DNA from 2 places in the Ruegeria sp. YTSC199 genome. Region 2 is predicted to be linked to the other one. Evidence: riboswitches for the same ligand, from Rfam matches in the RefSeq annotation. Region 2 holds a riboswitch; the other holds the start of a gene.

Region 1 (8,274 bases), on a different contig from region 2:
GGAAAGATTTCCATGATGTTTTACCCCTGAATCCAGCTGAGCAGGTCGAAAACCTCGCCATAGGGAGGGAAGACGCCAAGCAGGACGAAAAAGATGAGGTGGAAGACCAGAGGGCACAGAACAACAGACAAGCCCAGCCCGATCCAGCTGCGTACGCCGAAGAAGTAAAGGATAATCGGTGCAACCACGGCCGTGGGCAGCAAGTAGCCAAACCAACGGAAGGACTGCTGATAGATCAGGGCGATGATGAACAGACCGATGATCTGAAGGGTCGCACCGTCATCTTGATCATGGCTCGTGTTTCCCGCCGTTTGGCGCGCCGCGCCCAAAAGCATCAAGCCTGACAGGAACAGCAAGGCAACCGATGCAGAAAATGGTACAATACCTGCCCAGGTATCTCCCGGAGATGCGGCGGGCACTTGCCAGGCCCCCCAAATGGCAAATATCGAAACAAGGCCAAGAACCAATCCTTCTGCATAGGCTCGCATAACTTTCCTCCCGGAATCCGGCTGATAGAAGATGGGGCCGGATGGACATGACCCACCCGACCCCGAGGACTTTAGTTGGTCAGACTTTGGACCAAGGGAGCGGCGTCCTCCTTCATGGCGGACAGCGTTGCTTTGGCATCCGCACCATTCTGATAAACCGGACCGGTTCCGCGCGAGGCGAGAAGCTCGGCAAATTCGGGCTTGGCGGCGATCTGCTCCAACGCGGTTTCCATCGCCGCAACCACTTCTTCTGGTGTGCCTTTGGGTGCGAATACGATCACTGGTGAGGAGACAGCTGCGAATGGAATGTTCAACTCACCAAACGAAGGGACGTCTTTCATGATGCCATCACGGTCCTGGCTGTTGACGGCCAGCGCACGCAATTGCTCTTCGAAACCTGCAAGCTGCTGAACGCCGAGAAACCCGAAGTCTGCCTGCTCACCAATCAGTGCGGCACGGGTCGGTCCACCCCCTTTGAATGGCACGTCTTGCGCCTCGATTCCGTTGCTGGCCAAAAAGCCCATTCCGCCGACATGGTGGAACCCGCCTCGGCCTGAATGGGCCCAACGCAACTCGCCGGGGCTTTCCTTGGCCGCTTCGATCACGTCCTGAACGGACTGGAACGGGCTGTTGGCCGGCACCATCAGCGAGGTCTGCAACTGACCGACCTGAGCGACAAAATCAAAGCTGTCCAGAGCGTCGATGTCCGTGTCACGGGTCATGGTCGACAAGAGAAACGACCCGCCAGAGGTCATCATCATCGTATAGCCATCGGGACGGGCGCCAACGACGGAATTGGCGCCGTTCAGGCCACCGGAACCGGGCTTGTTAACGACAACCACCGGCACATCCAGAATACCTTCGGCGGCGGCCGATATAGCGCGGGCATAGGCATCGGTGCCTCCTCCAGCTTTGTAAGGAACAACCAGGTTGATCGGACGTTTCGGCCAATCTGCGGCAAAGCTTGCGGTAGCTGTTGCGGTGACCGCAACGGCAGCGATTGCGGCACTAAGAAGAGTTCTGCGTTTCATGAGTAACCTCCCAATTTCACTTGGGATCAATCTACGCCGAGTCTTCAATTGTAAAAAATGCAAAGATGTTATTTACTCTTGCAAAATACGAAAGCGTGGAAAATGAATATCAAAGCCCTGCGTGCGTTTCGCGCGACATTGTCCGAAGGCTCGCTTGTCGCCGCGTCGGAGGTACTTCACCTCAGCCAGCCGGCAATCAGCCGCCTGATCTCGGGGCTTGAGGCAGAGCTTAAACTGACGCTTTTCGATCGCAGTGGTCGAAACCTGACACCAACGCCAGAGGGGCTGGCCTTTTACAAAGAGGCCGGACGAATCCTCGATAACCTCGACGAGGTTCCGCGCATCGCTGCTGACATCAAGGCGGGTCGCACTGAAACACTGCGCATTGTGACCATGCCAAGGATCGCGCAATCCCTGTCGGCCCCGGCCGTTGCACGGTTCACGAAAGCCAATCCAGGAACCAATGTCAGCCTGGACGTCCGCGCCCGAAGAGAAGCGGGGAAATGGTTGGCAGGGCGGGAATACGATATCGGGATTGGCGCGTTGCCTGTCGATCATCCAGGCATCATCACTAAACCTTTGTTGAGAGTGCGGGCCCAGGTCGTCCTACCCTTGGTTCATCCACTTTCAACTCGAACAGAGCTGACGGCAGGTGATCTTGCAGGTGAGACTGTCATACGTCTGATGCACGGCTTGTTGTTGCGCGACCAACTTGATGACATCTTCCATTCGGCTGGTGTTACACCGGTCCAAACTTGCGAAGTCGCTGCCTCTCAGCTTGCTTGTTCGTTGGTTGCCGAAGGTGTGGGATTAACTATCGCAGATGAATTGGTTGCAGCGCAGGCCAAACCAGAGAAGGTCGCGCTTGTACCTGTTACACCCGAACGTTGGATGACCTTTGGCCTGCTCTACCCTGTGTCTAACACAAGGTCCAATGCACTTGTTCAGTTTGAAAAGGCGTTGTTCGAAGTGGTTGAGGGGTTGGCGCAACAAAGCACGACACTCGAACTTGCAAATTGATTGTGTCTACTTGTTCACGCGCTGCGGCGTCCGGCCCCAAACAAAGGCCGAACCCGCGCCAAGCCTCCATCGCTGCGCGATCCCGCGCACGGATGGGGAAGCGTCGGTCGAACTCGGCCCATCAGTCCACGCGACCAGAACGCGACTCCTTTAGGTCCGGAAGCATCTTTGCGAACGGGCTTTTGCCCGACCCGTTTGCGTCCAGGACGACCAAAGTCGTGCCGGCTTCGAAATCCATAGACAGAAGACGGAACACCGACCGGTCCCGGCACCCAAGAGCCAGATCGCGGATTCGCAGAACAGCCGACATCAGATCATCGTGTAAGTCGAAAGCCATAGAAGCGCGGACAGCGCCAGAGCGTCCGCAACCAGAACCGGCACGCTGAATTCAGTCAGACAGCCTCCCCGCTGGCTAGCGCTGTTTTCTGTTAAGCGCTCCGTCATCGAGTTGCCCTGCAAGACCCAGCGTAGGCCCGAAGATCAGACGATGCCGAGACGAAGTGCGCCCCAAGCGTGCTGCAGGATCGGGTTTCAGATTTCCAAAACGACAAGAATATCACCTGCCCAGCTTGGACTAGGCATAACAGATGCAAGGTTTTGGACGGCAAAGACCGTTTGGAACCTTTTCATCCCCTATGAGTCACCCCACCCAGATTGGAAACAATTTGGATAGCAGGTCACCAGACTTGCGGTTCGACGCTGTCCCGATCCTTCTCTGGCAATTGCCAGTCGCCGATCTCGGATAGCTCACCCCCGACAGTTGCGGGCGAAGTCACGGATTGATTTTTTTCAGAGCTGCACCGTATACCCCTTAACCACCCCGCTCGACGCGGGCGGGAACCATCGCGGCTCCAACACGCGATCCGAGTTGGTTCAAAAAAAACGCGCCATGAATCGTTAGGCTGGCCGCTTGGCTTCCCGTTGACCCATGAAAGCGCTCGACATCCCTATAACCCAGCATATGGGCAGCCGGTCAAAACCAGCTGGAGTTTGGTGTTTTCCCGATTTCTTCGGGCCCGGTCGAAAGCTAAGAGGGAAACCCTTGGTACTTTCGCGCGGCTTTGGCTCTGGCGAGCAGAGAACTCGGCGGAATACGCGCCTTGGCACCGTCCGCTCCGTGCTAGTCAGAGCTCTGCAGGCAATCAAAACCGCTTAACCACGCTTCGGCCAGCCGCGCCGCATCCTGCCCCGCTCGATGCGGTGGCGGCCCTGCACTTTCTAACGTGTGATAGACGCGTGCGACCGCTGCGTCCTCGGTCAGGCTCATCCGGACATAGCTGTCAAAGTCGAGAAGCTGGACTTTGGGAAAGGGCATTTCCGTTTCCAGCAGCCGTATAAGCCACCGCCGTTCAAACTCCGGATTGTCCGTTACAGCAATTCCGGTGTTTCTTGCCTTGAACCATTGCGCAACCCTCTGGGGATCGCCGCCCTCTGCTTCAAGATAGGCGCGGCTTAATCCGTGGATTCGTGCACTGACGTCCGACCAGCCCGCCGCGTCCCAATCAGGGTGGGGTTTGATAAGACGCGATCCAGTGATCACGTTGCCGTTGACAGCGCGTGCAATCCCAATCTCAATTGGCCAACTGATCGCGCTTAGTGAGCTGGCTTCGAAATCGAGGAAATATGCGGGCTGAGTCCGGACTAGATTCTGGGTTTTCTCGGTCAAAACAGGCTATCCATTCTATGCGCGATACGCTTGTACAAAGGGCATCAAGCTTAAGCTGCTAGTTCGAGGCAGGAACACTCACTTTGAACGCCGTTCTTGGATCGGCTGACGTCCAAGAGCGCAATGATTTTGCGCGGTCTTCGAAAAGAACGGTGCTTCCGATCACCAAAGTGGCAACAGAACCGATAGTACATTTCCAACAATCACAAGCAGTCCGCGCTCGAACAAAAGTGTTGTGGCATGTTATTGCCGTTGCGGATCAACGGATAGGCATAGCACGGCTCAATCCACGGATTTGAAAAGAATTTCCGGGATTTCCCCTTTGCATCCGATTAGATTTAACCCATCTCGGCGAGACATTTTCCAAAGGAGAGACACATGTCGCGCACTATCCTATTAGCTGTAGCCATCGCCGCCATCGGCGCTGGCGCGTATTATTACTTTACTCAACCTGAACCCACGCCTGCTGAGCAATTGCAATCGGCGGCACAAGACGCTGGCGACGCGGTCAGCGAGGCCGCCCAGGATGCAACCGATGCTGTAAGCGAGGCTGCAAGCTCGGTCGCGGATCAGGCAACCGAAGGCGCCTCATCCATCGCGGAACAAGCTACTGATGCGGCCGAGCAGGCCGGTGAAGCGGCCACCGATCTGGCCAATCAGGCCGGTGAAGAGGTTGCTGCCTTGGCGACCCAGGGTCAGGACCTGCTGAACTCGTGGGTCGAGAACGGCGCGCTGAGCCTTGAGAATTTCGACTATGACACGATGGTGGCTTCGATTCAGGAAAGCGAACTGGCGCAGGACATGAAAACGCAGGCCATCAAGATTCTGGACGACATCAAAGCTTCGCCAGAGACAATCGCGGTGAAGATTCAGGAACTCCGCGACCTGCTGTCGGGACAGTGAAGCAGACGGGTCGCCCGGTTCGGGCGGCCCATATTGCGGGCGTGGCGCAGGTTCCATCCACGTCAGGGCGTCGGCCGATTGACCCGCGACGGCTCATTTGTTTGGCTGTCGTCGAGTTGGAATAAACCCAGATCCATGTTTTTCACGACGCGGTTATGAGTAGCCGCCAGTGACCGGGTTTCATCAACGATACGTTCAGTTCAGAAACAAGGAACGACCATGACCACCCTGCCCTCGACTATGTTTGCCACTGTTCTTTTACACGACGGCTATTCCGGCGAATCCACCGGCCCTTATATCCGTGATGCTGCTGACTGGTTGGCCGAGGCCGAGCTGCCCGTTCCCGAACCCGGCCCCGGACAGGTTCTGGTCAAGCTGCGCGCGGCATCGGTGAATCCGTCTGATATCCACTTTATCAAAGGTGAATACGGGCAGCCTCGCTTCAAGGGGGCCGCCGCCGGGTTTGAGGGCTGCGGTGACGTGGTTGCAACCGGAAAAGGCGCCGAAGCGTTGCAGGGTCAGCGCGTTGCATTTATCACTGCCAGTTCCGGCGCTTGGGCGGAATACGTTCTGGCTCCGGCAATGATGTGCATCCCTTTGCGCCCCGAGATTTCCGACGAAGACGGTGCGGCGCAGATCGTGAATCCTCTGACCGCCATGGCGATGGTTGATATCGCACGGGGCGCCGGGGATGCATTTGTAATCTCGGCAGCCACCAGCCAGTTGGGCAAGCTGATGTGCGGCCTCGGGCGCGATCTCGGGCTGAAACCTATCGCGCTGGTCCGGCGCGGGGAAACTGTCGACATATTGAAAGATCACGGAGCGGCTGAGGTTCTGGTGACCACCGATCCGGACGTTGCTCAGAACTTTGCCAAAGTCAGCCAGGCACTGAAACCCCGCGTGTTCCTGGATGCCGTGGCCGACCAATTGTCCGAGCAGGTGTTCTGCGCCATGCCCAACCAGGCGCGCTGGATCTGCTACGGCAAGCTCAGCGCCGAACTGCCGCAACTGACACAGATGGGCCAGCTGATCTTTATGGGCAAGCAAATCGAAGGGTTCTGGCTTACCAATTGGGTCACCTCAACCCCACCGCAAGATCAGGCGCGTGTCGTAGCCGAGGTGCAGGCCCGGTTTGCTGATGGCCGCTGGAAAACCGATATTTCCGAACGACTTGCGTTGAAGGATTTAATCCCAAATCTGTCCGAAGCCCTGAAAAAGAGTGACGGGAAGGTGATTATCACGCCATAGTAGAACAAAGCCCCGGGTGACGGAGGACCCCCGGGGCGTTCAATATGCCGGGCGCACCGGCGTGGGAGGGTGAAATTGGACAACGCGCAGCTGCTGATCAGCGGGCTGGCAAATGGCTGTGTCTATGGCCTGATCGCGCTTGGTTTCGTGTTGATTTACAAAGCGACCGAGGCGGTGAACTTCGCGCAGGGCGATTTCATGATGCTGGGCGCCTTTGTCACCATCGGGCTTACCAATACCGAATATATGGGACTGCCCTTCTGGCTGGCCCTTCCGATCTCGCTGGGGATCATGGGGGCTCTCGGGTATCTTTTAGACCGCCTGATCATCCGCCGCCTGTTTGGGGAAAGCCAGACCGCAGTGGTGATCCTGACAATCGCTTTGGGCTTTGTGATCCGGTTCGCCGCGGGTCTGATCTGGGGACATGAACCGCAAACTTTGCAGAACCCTCTGGCTGGAAAGGAATTCCGTTTCGGAGGCATTGTTCTGGGAATGGAGGATGTGGCTGTCATCATTGTCACCGTAATGCTGACTTGGGGGATGTATGTGTTCTTCAACCGAACCAAGCTGGGGCTGGCAATGCAGGGTGCGTCGCAGAACCAGTTAGCGGCCTACTACATGGGCATTCCTGTCAAACGTGTTCAGGGGTTCATCTGGGCCCTGGCCGGAGTGGTGGCCGGTATTGCGGGCGTGTTGTTCGCCGCCAAGGGCGCGGTCGACCCGACAACTGGCCTTTTGGGGATCAAAGCCTTCGCTGCAGCTGTAATTGGTGGGTTAGGCAGCCTTCCGGGCGCGCTGGCCGGAGGGTTGATCGTCGGCGTCATCGAACCCTTTGCCAGCCGCTATATCGCTGCGGGCTACAGTCAGATCGCGCCATACGCGCTGCTGCTGGCAGTGCTGATCTTCCGCCCCAATGGGCTGTTCAGTCAGGTTCGGGTCAAGAAGGTCTAGGCCCATGCGGATCGTGTTCAAAACCAACTATATACAGGATATCCGCCCCTGGACGGATCGCTATCAGCTCATCCTCTACCTGATCCTGCTGGCACTTGTCGCCCTGGCGCCGAGGTGGCTGGATGATTTCTACCTCGGAGAACTGACGAATGTCCTGATCTGGGCCATCGCCGGGCTGGGTTTGATGGTTCTAACCGGCCATACCGGGCAGGTCAGCCTGGGCCATGCCGCCTTTTTGGCCATTGGGTGTTATGCGAACGTCATCCTGATCGAAGCGGGTGTTCCATTTCTGGTCGCCTTCCCCTTGGCTGGTGTCCTTACGGGGATTGCCGGTGTGACGGTTGCTATCCCTGCCCTGCGACTGCACGGAATCTATCTGGCGATCTTCACCCTGGCGCTGTCGATCCTGATGGATGACGTGATCGTTCTGGCGGAACCGCTCACTGGTGGCGTGGCGGGCAAGTATCTGGGCGGCGTCGAGGTATTCGGCCATCTGGTTGATCGCTGGGCCACACCCGATCAGTTTTTCTGGCTGGTTCTGGGCGTGGCCATTCTGGTCACCCTCGGCTATATCAATCTGCTGCGTGCACCTTTGGGGCGCGCTTTCATCGCGGTGCGCGACTCCGAGATTTCAGCGCAGGCGATGGGCATTGATATCGCGCGCACCAAGATGATCTCGTTCGCCCTGTCCTGCGCCGTCACGGGCTGGGCGGGCGCGCTGATGGGCATGTATGCTGGCGCGTTCAACAACGAAACCTTCAGCGTTCTGATTTCAATCCAATTGCTGATGATGATCGTGATCGGTGGGCTGGGGTCGATCCACGGAGCGTTCCTTGGTGCCATCGTGATCGGATTTCTACCGCAATTCCTGTCGATATCGAAGGAATATGTGGGGGCGCTGTTTGGAGGCAACACGGTCGCAATTCCGGGGCTGGAGTTCGGCATCTTCGGGATGATCCTGATCGCC
Region 2 (8,274 bases):
ATGCTAAGGCGTTCTAATATCTGCGCATGGATGGGCCAATCGCCCTGTTCGGCCCGGAATAGCGCGTCAGCGGTCTAGGGCCGTTCCCACTGGTGCAACTTGCCGCCTTCTAGGCCAAAGCTGATTTGCCCCGGGACCGGAGGAGCTCTGCCCAGGTCCAGCATCAACGGGTCCGGGAAATCCCGGCACCTCAGCCTCTGGACGAAACTGGTGTTGGAGGGATTGCAGCCCAGTCCAAACCACATCCCGTCGGCCATTGCATCCGCCATCTGAGGGGGCGGATCCCCGTTAACGGCTTGACACAGAACGGATTCCCCAGCCCGCCAGTTCGATCCGGGTCCAAACCGCAACCAGCCGCGCGACCAAGGTTAGGTGTCAGTACTGTGCAGGCCAAAATCGGCCCCCCATCCGATCGGCGCACTTGGCGCGGTAGCCAATCCAACCTTCGATAGCCGTAACAATCTTGGGGTCCGCCGACTTTTCGTCCCGCGCGGCCAGCACGTATTCGACATGGACGCGCGGATAATACCTCTTTTTGGCACCCCGTGCCGGGTTGTCGGATCGCAGCACACAGGGGATGTGGCCTTCGAACACATCGCTGGGGTCCATATTCCCGCTGGCGCGGCACGCACCGCTGCCGCAGCCACACGCGCCTGAGATTTGACGGCTTCCGCCTTGGGGTCGCACGCGCCGGGCTTTTCGGACAGAAAGCCCTGTTCCGCCCAGCGCCAGGCCTGAACCGCCTCGTCCATCAGCGCGTCGCCCAGAATGGGATCACCACAAGTGTTCTTGATGACATGCCCAAGCTTCGCGGCGCTCAGAGCAAAGTCATAGGCGGCCCAGTCCTCGGGACCGTAGGCATTGGCAATTTGCACGAGGCTCCACCACACCGACCCAAATATCCCCGGGTTCGAGTATTCCACGCCACCGATCAGCACGCCGTCGTCGCCCTGCGTGCTGCGCCACAACGAGATACCCCGCAAGGCCTCATGATTCAGGTCCGGCAGAACCGTCATCCCGTCGCCCCGGCCTTGCCAAAGCCTTCTCCAATGTCACCCAACCGCACATTGGTCTGCCAGATCGTCGGGCCACCTTCGGGGTGACCACTACGCGGACGGATGCGGCCTTCGCGAAAGGGCTGGGCGAATTCGCAACTGGACCTTTGCTGGGTATCCCAATGCGCCGCCTGTCGCGGGGCCTCGGCATAGGGGCGTGCGTTATGCGGAATGGATAGCCACCCAAGCAGAACCTGCGCCCCGTCCGGGATCGCGCTACCATGCACAAATGTCAGGTTATGCCGCTTGGTGCTCTGCCATTCGCATTTCGCAATTGCCAGCGTACGGATCGGGACGAAATTGCGGCAAACCGACACGACGCCATCGGGTTTTCCGCCAATGCCGACACGCCAATTGTCGGGCAACTCCACCGGGGCACCACGCTGAAAGAACCCGTTGCCGGCACAATCGGAGAGACATCGAACAGCGTATCAATCACGGTGAGTTGAACAACGTTATCCCCGGCAAACTCGACAATGTCGATCTGCCGGGCGCGCAGAAGGCGGCGCAGCCGTGGCCCGTATTTTTCCCGTATGACCGGATTGGCCGCCACTTTCTGCAGGCTGGGCACCCGGAGCGCAAGTAGTGAGCCGCGCGCCTGATGATTGGTGCCTCTGACCTCCTAACGGTACTGCGGCAGAGGTGGCCCCGCGACCACGGCAAACGGCCCCAGCAGCGCCACACGACACCAGAACTCCCAATTTCCGCCCTTAATCAGGCTTTCGTCATAGCCCCGGCCCGTCGGGTAACATCGGTCCTGAGCACCAGCCCCCGACCATTGACCACAAAAGTCTTGCGCAACAGCGCGTCCAGTTGATCCAGCGCGGGCACCAGCGTCCGATTGTACGCGCCGCGTAACGGATCGCCGTCGGTCGAGCCATCGTCGATGCAGGTCACCTCGAACGTCCCAAACCTCTGGGCGCCCACGCCGTCGAGCGTTTCAGTCACGAACCTGTCCGCCTTGCAGGCGGGAAGATGATCGAAAATGCAGGTTGGTCCATTTCAGCGCCCTCCGATCCGGTCCACATTAATCGCCGCGTTGCTGTATTCGGCGAACTCAAACCGCAACAACCCGGCTATCATGCCCGCTCCCCGGTACACCTCGAGCAAGCCGTGAACCCATCTGGCGCGCGAACCGAACCCGGGCACAGGAATATCACAGCACGCCGACCCATCGCGCCCTCGCTTTTGACCGCCCGCATCGCCACGCCCTTGCGCCGGATCAGGGCGGTACGGCTGTGCGAATTGCCTTTACCAAACCAGCGCCGCAGCAAGTGGATCGAAGTGCGGTTTTCGGGCACGTAATCCCAGACCAGAGCCTTTACCGCGCGGATTTGTTCAGGAGGCGATCGGCAAGGCAGTTCGTGGGGCCGATCCGGTGATCCCGTCACTCAGACGCCTTCCCCGCGCCGGTTTTACGGTTGCCCGCAGCACGGAAGCGATCGGCTATGCTCTGCGTCCACTCCAGCTTGCCGCCCTGTGTTTCCAGGGTTTCGACGCTATCGGCCTCCAGCCGGAACGTCGCGCGCATGGGCATCAATCCATCCACCACCATCATATTCTGCTCTGACGGATCGATGGTCAGCTTTCCCGTCAGACGGACCGGCTCGTGGACGTAACCGGGCTCCCAGTCGCCGTTCAGCCGTACCCGGATCGTCTGATTGGGCGGCGGCGGCGGCAAGTGGCTGCACATCCCAGGCTGAGGCACCAGATAAGCAATGGGGTGCCCGTCGGCGTCGGGCGGCGCCGGAATGGCAAACCCCGCCAACGTCACCGTTTGACCGTCAAATTCAGGATTTCCGGCCGCACCGGCGCGATCCCGGCGCTGGGCCACGACAAGTCGCTGGTCCAGTAGCCAGTCGATATCGATACCATCCGCAGCCAGGGCCTCCTCGGTTTCAACCAGAAGCTCCTGCCATTTCAGCCGCTCATTGGAGCTGCCCACACCCTGATACAGCCTGCCGCGCAGGCGCACGACGAAAACCACATCGTCGAACTGCTCCGGGGTGAGATCGCGGTAGGGGTCTTCGAAGACCTGAACGGACGGGTCCGGCAAGTCGGACCAATCCAGAGCAGCCCCCGGTGCCGCCAGCGCAGAAGAACCGCACAGGCTCAGCGCCAGAATCGGTGCAAGGCGAAACCAATGTCGCATGTTCTGAGTTTATCTCCCTGCCAAGATCATTCCAGCCAGTTTTTGCGAACAACGTCCTTCACTGGCCACCCTTTTACCTCAGGCCTGGCCGGTAACAAACGAACAGGATGAAACTTTCATATTGACGCACTGGGCGATCTCGGGCAGTCAATCTGATGATGGTTCCCCCAATTGGGGATGAAAAGGGAATACGGTGAGGTCCGCCAACTCCGTGACTGCCCCCGCAACTGTAAGCGGTGAGCGAAGCCATGAATCCACTGGCCCACAGGCCGGGAAGGATGGCCAAGCCAAGACCCGCAAGTCAGGAGACCTGCCATCATGTTTTCAACCAACCCGGGGCGGGGCGTCCCGGAAGGAGGTAAAGTGACGAACACGTTACGTTATTACATTTCCACCACCTCGCTTCGACATTAAGCGGAGCGGGCAATGGCAAACAATCCCGAACACTTCCTGCTGATTTGCGAGACCTGCAACGGCACGGACGCCGCGCATGCGATCCGAAAGGCGCTGACGCACCGGCTACCATCCGGGTTTTCCATACGCATGGTTTCCTGCATGGCTGGTTGTGACCGACCAACAACCGTAGGCTTTCAGGCTGTTGGCAAAGCGCAATACCTGTTTGGTGACGTCAAATCCTCGCAGGATATTGATGCTCTGGCCCAGTTTGCGGGGCAATTCCACGACAGTGGGAACGGTTGGACCAATGCTTCTGACCGTCCGCGTGCATTGTTCGACAAAACCTTGGCTCGTATGCCCCGTCTGAACGTGGAGGTGCACCCGTGACAAACGCAGCGTTTCTGGTCGCGCGTGGCCTCGAGTACTACGCACTCAACGGCGATGTCCTGCTACAAGGCGCATCCTTCGAACTGGACAGGGGTGCGATTTTGGCCATAGCCGGGCCGAACGGGGCCGGGAAAACAACGCTTCTGAACCTTTTGTGCGGTGCAGCCGAGATGGTTCTGGGGGATGTCCTTGTCGATGGGCGAAGCCTGAAACAGATGTCGTCCAAAGACCGTGCACGCATGATCGCCGTTGTCAGCCAGCAGGAGTTTCCGGACGGTCGGCTGCTGCTGCGAGACTATGTAGCGCTGGGTCAGATTCCGATCCGCTCAGACCGATCCGCCGAAGGTCACGCGGTCGAGCTTGACCGGATACTGGACCTGACCGGGCTGGGCGCACTGGCGGACAAACGGATGGCCTTGCTGTCCGGTGGCGAACGCCAGCGCGCGCATATCGCCCGCGCCCTGGCACAAAATCCGTCGCTATTGTTTCTGGATGAACCAACCAACCATCTGGACCCGGACTCCAAGGGGCGAATGCTGTCGCTGGTGGCCGAACTGGACATCACGGTGGTCATGATCGTGCACGATCTGGTCATGATCCCCGAATTTGCCACCCACGTGGCGCTGATGAAATCCACACGTCTGACCAGTTTCGGCCCCGTGGCCGAAGTGCTGACGCCTGCGCATGTGCGCGACACGTTTGGCGTCGATTACCTGTGTTTCCAGCACGAAGGCCGTGTGATCCCGGCGCTGGATATCCGAAGAACCCCCGTTTCAAACTAACTTAAGGAAACTCCCCCCAATGAAACATATCTGGTCTGCGGCCCTGATCACCGCCATGGCAGGCAGCGCCTCCGCGCATGAAGTGACGGTAGACAATTGCGGCGAACCGCTGGTTTTCGAATCTCAACCAGAACGGCTGGTCGTTCATGACATGAACATGACCGACATGGCGTTTGCCCTGGGCCTGCAGGACAAGATCGTGGGCCTGACCGGCATCACCGGCTGGTACAAGACCAGCCCCGAATTCGACACCCTGCGCGGTGACATCCCCGAACTTGCGCCGAAATACCCGACAGTTGAAAATCTGGTTGCGGCTGAACCCGACCTGTTCTTCGCCGGTTGGTATTACGGCATGAAACCCGGCGGCGACGTGACACCCGACACGCTGGAGCCGTTTGGCATCAAGACCATGATCCTGACCGAAAGCTGCGTGCATCTGGACAAGGATCGCCCCGAAGCCAGCATGAATCTGTTGTTCGACGATGTGCTGCGTCTGGGCAAGGTCATGCATGTCGACGACAAGGCCGAAGCCCTGGTCGGCGGTTGGAAAAAGGATCTGGCGGCCATCGAAGCACAGACTGCCGATCTGGCCAAACCGCGGGTCTTCCTGCTGGATGGTCCGGCCGACGCCCCTTTCACCGCCGGAAAATTCGCCATTCCTGATGCGATGATCGCGGCCGCTGGCGGCGAGAACGTCACCCATGACATGGATACCAGCTGGGGCCGCACCTCGTGGGAGGCTGTCGCCGCATCAAACCCGGAATTCCTGGTGCTGCTGGACTATCAAACCGGCAATGGTGCAGAAGATACGTTCAAGTTCCTGCAGGAACATCCGGTGATGTCGCAAACCGACGCCGTGAAAAACGAGCGCTGGATCGGCCTGCGGTACGAGGAACTGACCCCTGGACCGGCAAATATCGAGGCGATCTCGAAAATGGCAAAAGCCATGCACCCGGGCCTCAACTGATATGAACAGATTGAGCCTTGTGCTCGTGCTGGGGGCGGTCGTTCTGACCGCCCTTTTGCTGATTTCGACCGTCTACGGAACAACATCCATTCCAGCGACAGACGCATTCAACGCTGTTTTGTTGGGCACCGGGATGATCGACGGAGAGATGTCCGCGCTGCACCGGATCGTGTTCGACCTGCGCCTGCCCCGCGCCCTGTTCGCGGCAGTGATCGGTGCCGGGCTGGGGATTGTCGGCGTGGTTCTGCAGACCACCACGCGCAACGATCTGGCCGACCCCTTCCTGTTTGGTCTGTCCTCGGGCGCGGCAGCCGGAGCCGTGTTCGTCATCACCGTGACTGGTGATATTCTGGGTTTCTGGACCTTGCCGCTGGCGGCGTTTTGCGGCGGCCTTGTGGCGTCGGGCATCGTGCTTGCGCTGGTGCACGCCTTGCGCACAAGTGCACCGGAAAAACTGATCCTTGCCGGTCTGGCGGTTTCCTTCCTGTTCTCGGCCATCACCAATTATCTGATTTTCGCTGGCGACAGCCGAGCTGCGCATTCGGTGATCTTCTGGATGCTGGGCGGGCTGGGTTTGGCTCGCTGGGAAACCTTCCCGCTGGTCTGCGTCGGCCTGCTGCTGATCCTGTCCTATTCGCTGTATCGCAGCCGCTGGCTGGACGCCCTGCTGACCGGAGACCTGACCGCCGCAACGCTGGGCGTACCGGTTCAGGGCCTGCGGTTCAGCATGTTCTTCACTGCGGCCCTTGCAACCGCCGTATTCGTCTCGGTCGCGGGTGTGATCGGCTTTGTCGGCCTGATGGTGCCTCATATTGCCCGCGGCATCGCCGGGCCGCTGCACAACCGGCTTCTGCCCACCGCGGCAATTGTGGGCGCGGCCTTGCTGACGGGATCCGACATTCTCAGCAGGCTTCTTCTGGCGCCACAGGAGTTGCCGGTGGGGATCGTGACAACCTCGATCGGTTCGGTGTTTGTTTTTCTGCTGCTGTTCAGAACCGCAAAGGCTCAGCACTAGAGCCAGGTATCAATCCCGCTTCGGCCCATTGATTTGCCACCGGCGCGGATACTCCCAATAGATCGATCGCGCGGGCGGCAATCTGGTTGACGATATCCGACACGCATTGCGGTTTCAGATAGAAGGCCGGTACAGGCGGCAGGACAATCGCGCCCATTTCGGTGACGGTTGTCATATTCCGAAGATGTACCAATGTCAGCGGCGCTTCGCGGGTCAGCAGGACCAGACGCCTGCGTTCCTTGAGTTGAACGCTGGCCGCACGGGTCAACAGGTTGTCATCCAGACCATGCGCGATTGCCGCCAGTGACCGCATCGAACATGGTGCCACGATCATCCCCGCCACCGGGACCGATCCCGACGCAATGCTGGCGCCGATGTTGTCAATGGAATGGTGGCGGGTTGCCAATCCCCTGAGGGTCTCAAACGCATCCCCCCCACACTCTTCAAGAAGCGTACGTTTGGCTGCGTTGCTGGTGACAAGGTCGATGTCGACGTCCAATCCGGACAATTGCCGCGCAACCGACATCCCGAGTGCCGCACCCGAGGCTCCGGCCACGCCCAGGATCACACGGTGTTGGCTCATGACGCCGCTCCTTTCATCAGACGGGAAACAAGATCGGCGGCAAAGTCCGCGTCTTTGTCTGCCGTTTTCATCACGGTTCCCCATTCTCGGGTGGTTTCGCTTTCGATTTTAGTCGTGGCGTCGATGCCCATTTTTCCGGCTAACCCCGGTTGCGGAGAGGCGAAGTCCAGATAGTCCATCGGCGTGTTCTCCAGCGTCATCACATCCCGACCCGGGTCCATTCGCGTGGCAAGCGCCCAGGCGATGTCATCCCAGTTTGCGGGGTCGATGTCGTCATCCACAACCACGATCATCTTGGTATAGCTGAATTGCGGCAGCATCCCCCACAGCGCCATCATCACCCGGCGCGCCTGACCGGGATAGCGTTTGTCGATACTGACAACGGCCATGCGGTACGAACAGGCGGCGGGCGGCAGCCAGAGGTCGCGGATCTCGGGGATTTGCGCGCGAATGGTGGGCAGCGCAAGACGGTTGAAAACCTCGCCTATGATCGCGGGCTCATCCGGGGGGCGACCGGTATAGGTGGACAGATAAAGCGGGTCTTGCCTATGGGTAACGGCCGTGACCTGCATGACCGGGAAAGGCTCGGCCCGGTTGTAGTATCCGGTGTGGTCTCCGAACGGCCCCTCCGGCGCTGTATCCGTCGGCGACACCCAACCTTCGAGGATGATCTCGGCCTCGGCCGGAACCATCAAGGGCACCGACCTGGCCGCGACAAAGCGGGGGCGGGCCCCGTTGAGCGCACCCGCAAAGGTCATTTCCGACACGGTCTCGGGAAGTGGCAGCGCCGCAGACAGCAGCGTGGCCGGGTCTGCCCCCAGAACAACGGCGACAGGGGTTTTTTCGCCCCGTTTCGCCCAGCTCCGGTGATGGGCCGCGCCACCGCGATGGGGCAACCATCGCATGATCAGTTTGTCCCGGTCCAACACCTGAGCGC

The links. A riboswitch is a leader RNA that binds a small molecule or an ion and turns the genes downstream of it on or off. The one in region 2 is predicted to bind cobalamin.
Region 1: another riboswitch for cobalamin. It lies ahead of AC2FEE_RS08850 (hypothetical protein); the one in region 2 lies ahead of AC2FEE_RS09660 (DUF1636 family protein).

What each region holds. Positions count from the first base shown of each region.
Region 1 is NZ_JBXWMF010000007.1:89,468-97,741, forward strand. It holds gene AC2FEE_RS08830 (tripartite tricarboxylate transporter permease) at 1-14, opposite strand, end outside; gene AC2FEE_RS08835 (tripartite tricarboxylate transporter TctB family protein) at 21-488, opposite strand; gene AC2FEE_RS08840 (tripartite tricarboxylate transporter substrate binding protein) at 560-1,519, opposite strand; gene AC2FEE_RS08845 (LysR family transcriptional regulator) at 1,622-2,539, shown strand; gene AC2FEE_RS08850 (hypothetical protein) at 2,661-2,876, opposite strand; cobalamin riboswitch at 3,194-3,399, opposite strand; gene AC2FEE_RS08855 (hypothetical protein) at 3,660-4,205, opposite strand; gene AC2FEE_RS08860 (hypothetical protein) at 4,584-5,108, shown strand; gene AC2FEE_RS08865 (alcohol dehydrogenase catalytic domain-containing protein) at 5,328-6,356, shown strand; gene AC2FEE_RS08870 (branched-chain amino acid ABC transporter permease) at 6,432-7,307, shown strand; gene AC2FEE_RS08875 (branched-chain amino acid ABC transporter permease) at 7,312-8,274, shown strand, end outside.
Region 2 is NZ_JBXWMF010000008.1:40,928-49,201, forward strand. It holds gene AC2FEE_RS09630 (hypothetical protein) at 369-1,016, opposite strand; gene AC2FEE_RS09635 (hypothetical protein) at 1,013-1,426, opposite strand; gene AC2FEE_RS09640 (hypothetical protein) at 1,501-1,641, shown strand; gene AC2FEE_RS09645 (hypothetical protein) at 1,770-2,003, opposite strand; gene AC2FEE_RS09650 (hypothetical protein) at 2,135-2,446, opposite strand; gene AC2FEE_RS09655 (DUF3299 domain-containing protein) at 2,443-3,207, opposite strand; cobalamin riboswitch at 3,350-3,539, shown strand; gene AC2FEE_RS09660 (DUF1636 family protein) at 3,634-3,990, shown strand; gene AC2FEE_RS09665 (ABC transporter ATP-binding protein) at 3,987-4,772, shown strand; gene AC2FEE_RS09670 (ABC transporter substrate-binding protein) at 4,792-5,739, shown strand; gene AC2FEE_RS09675 (FecCD family ABC transporter permease) at 5,741-6,754, shown strand; gene AC2FEE_RS09680 (UbiX family flavin prenyltransferase) at 6,729-7,337, opposite strand; gene AC2FEE_RS09685 (UbiD family decarboxylase) at 7,334-8,274, opposite strand, start outside.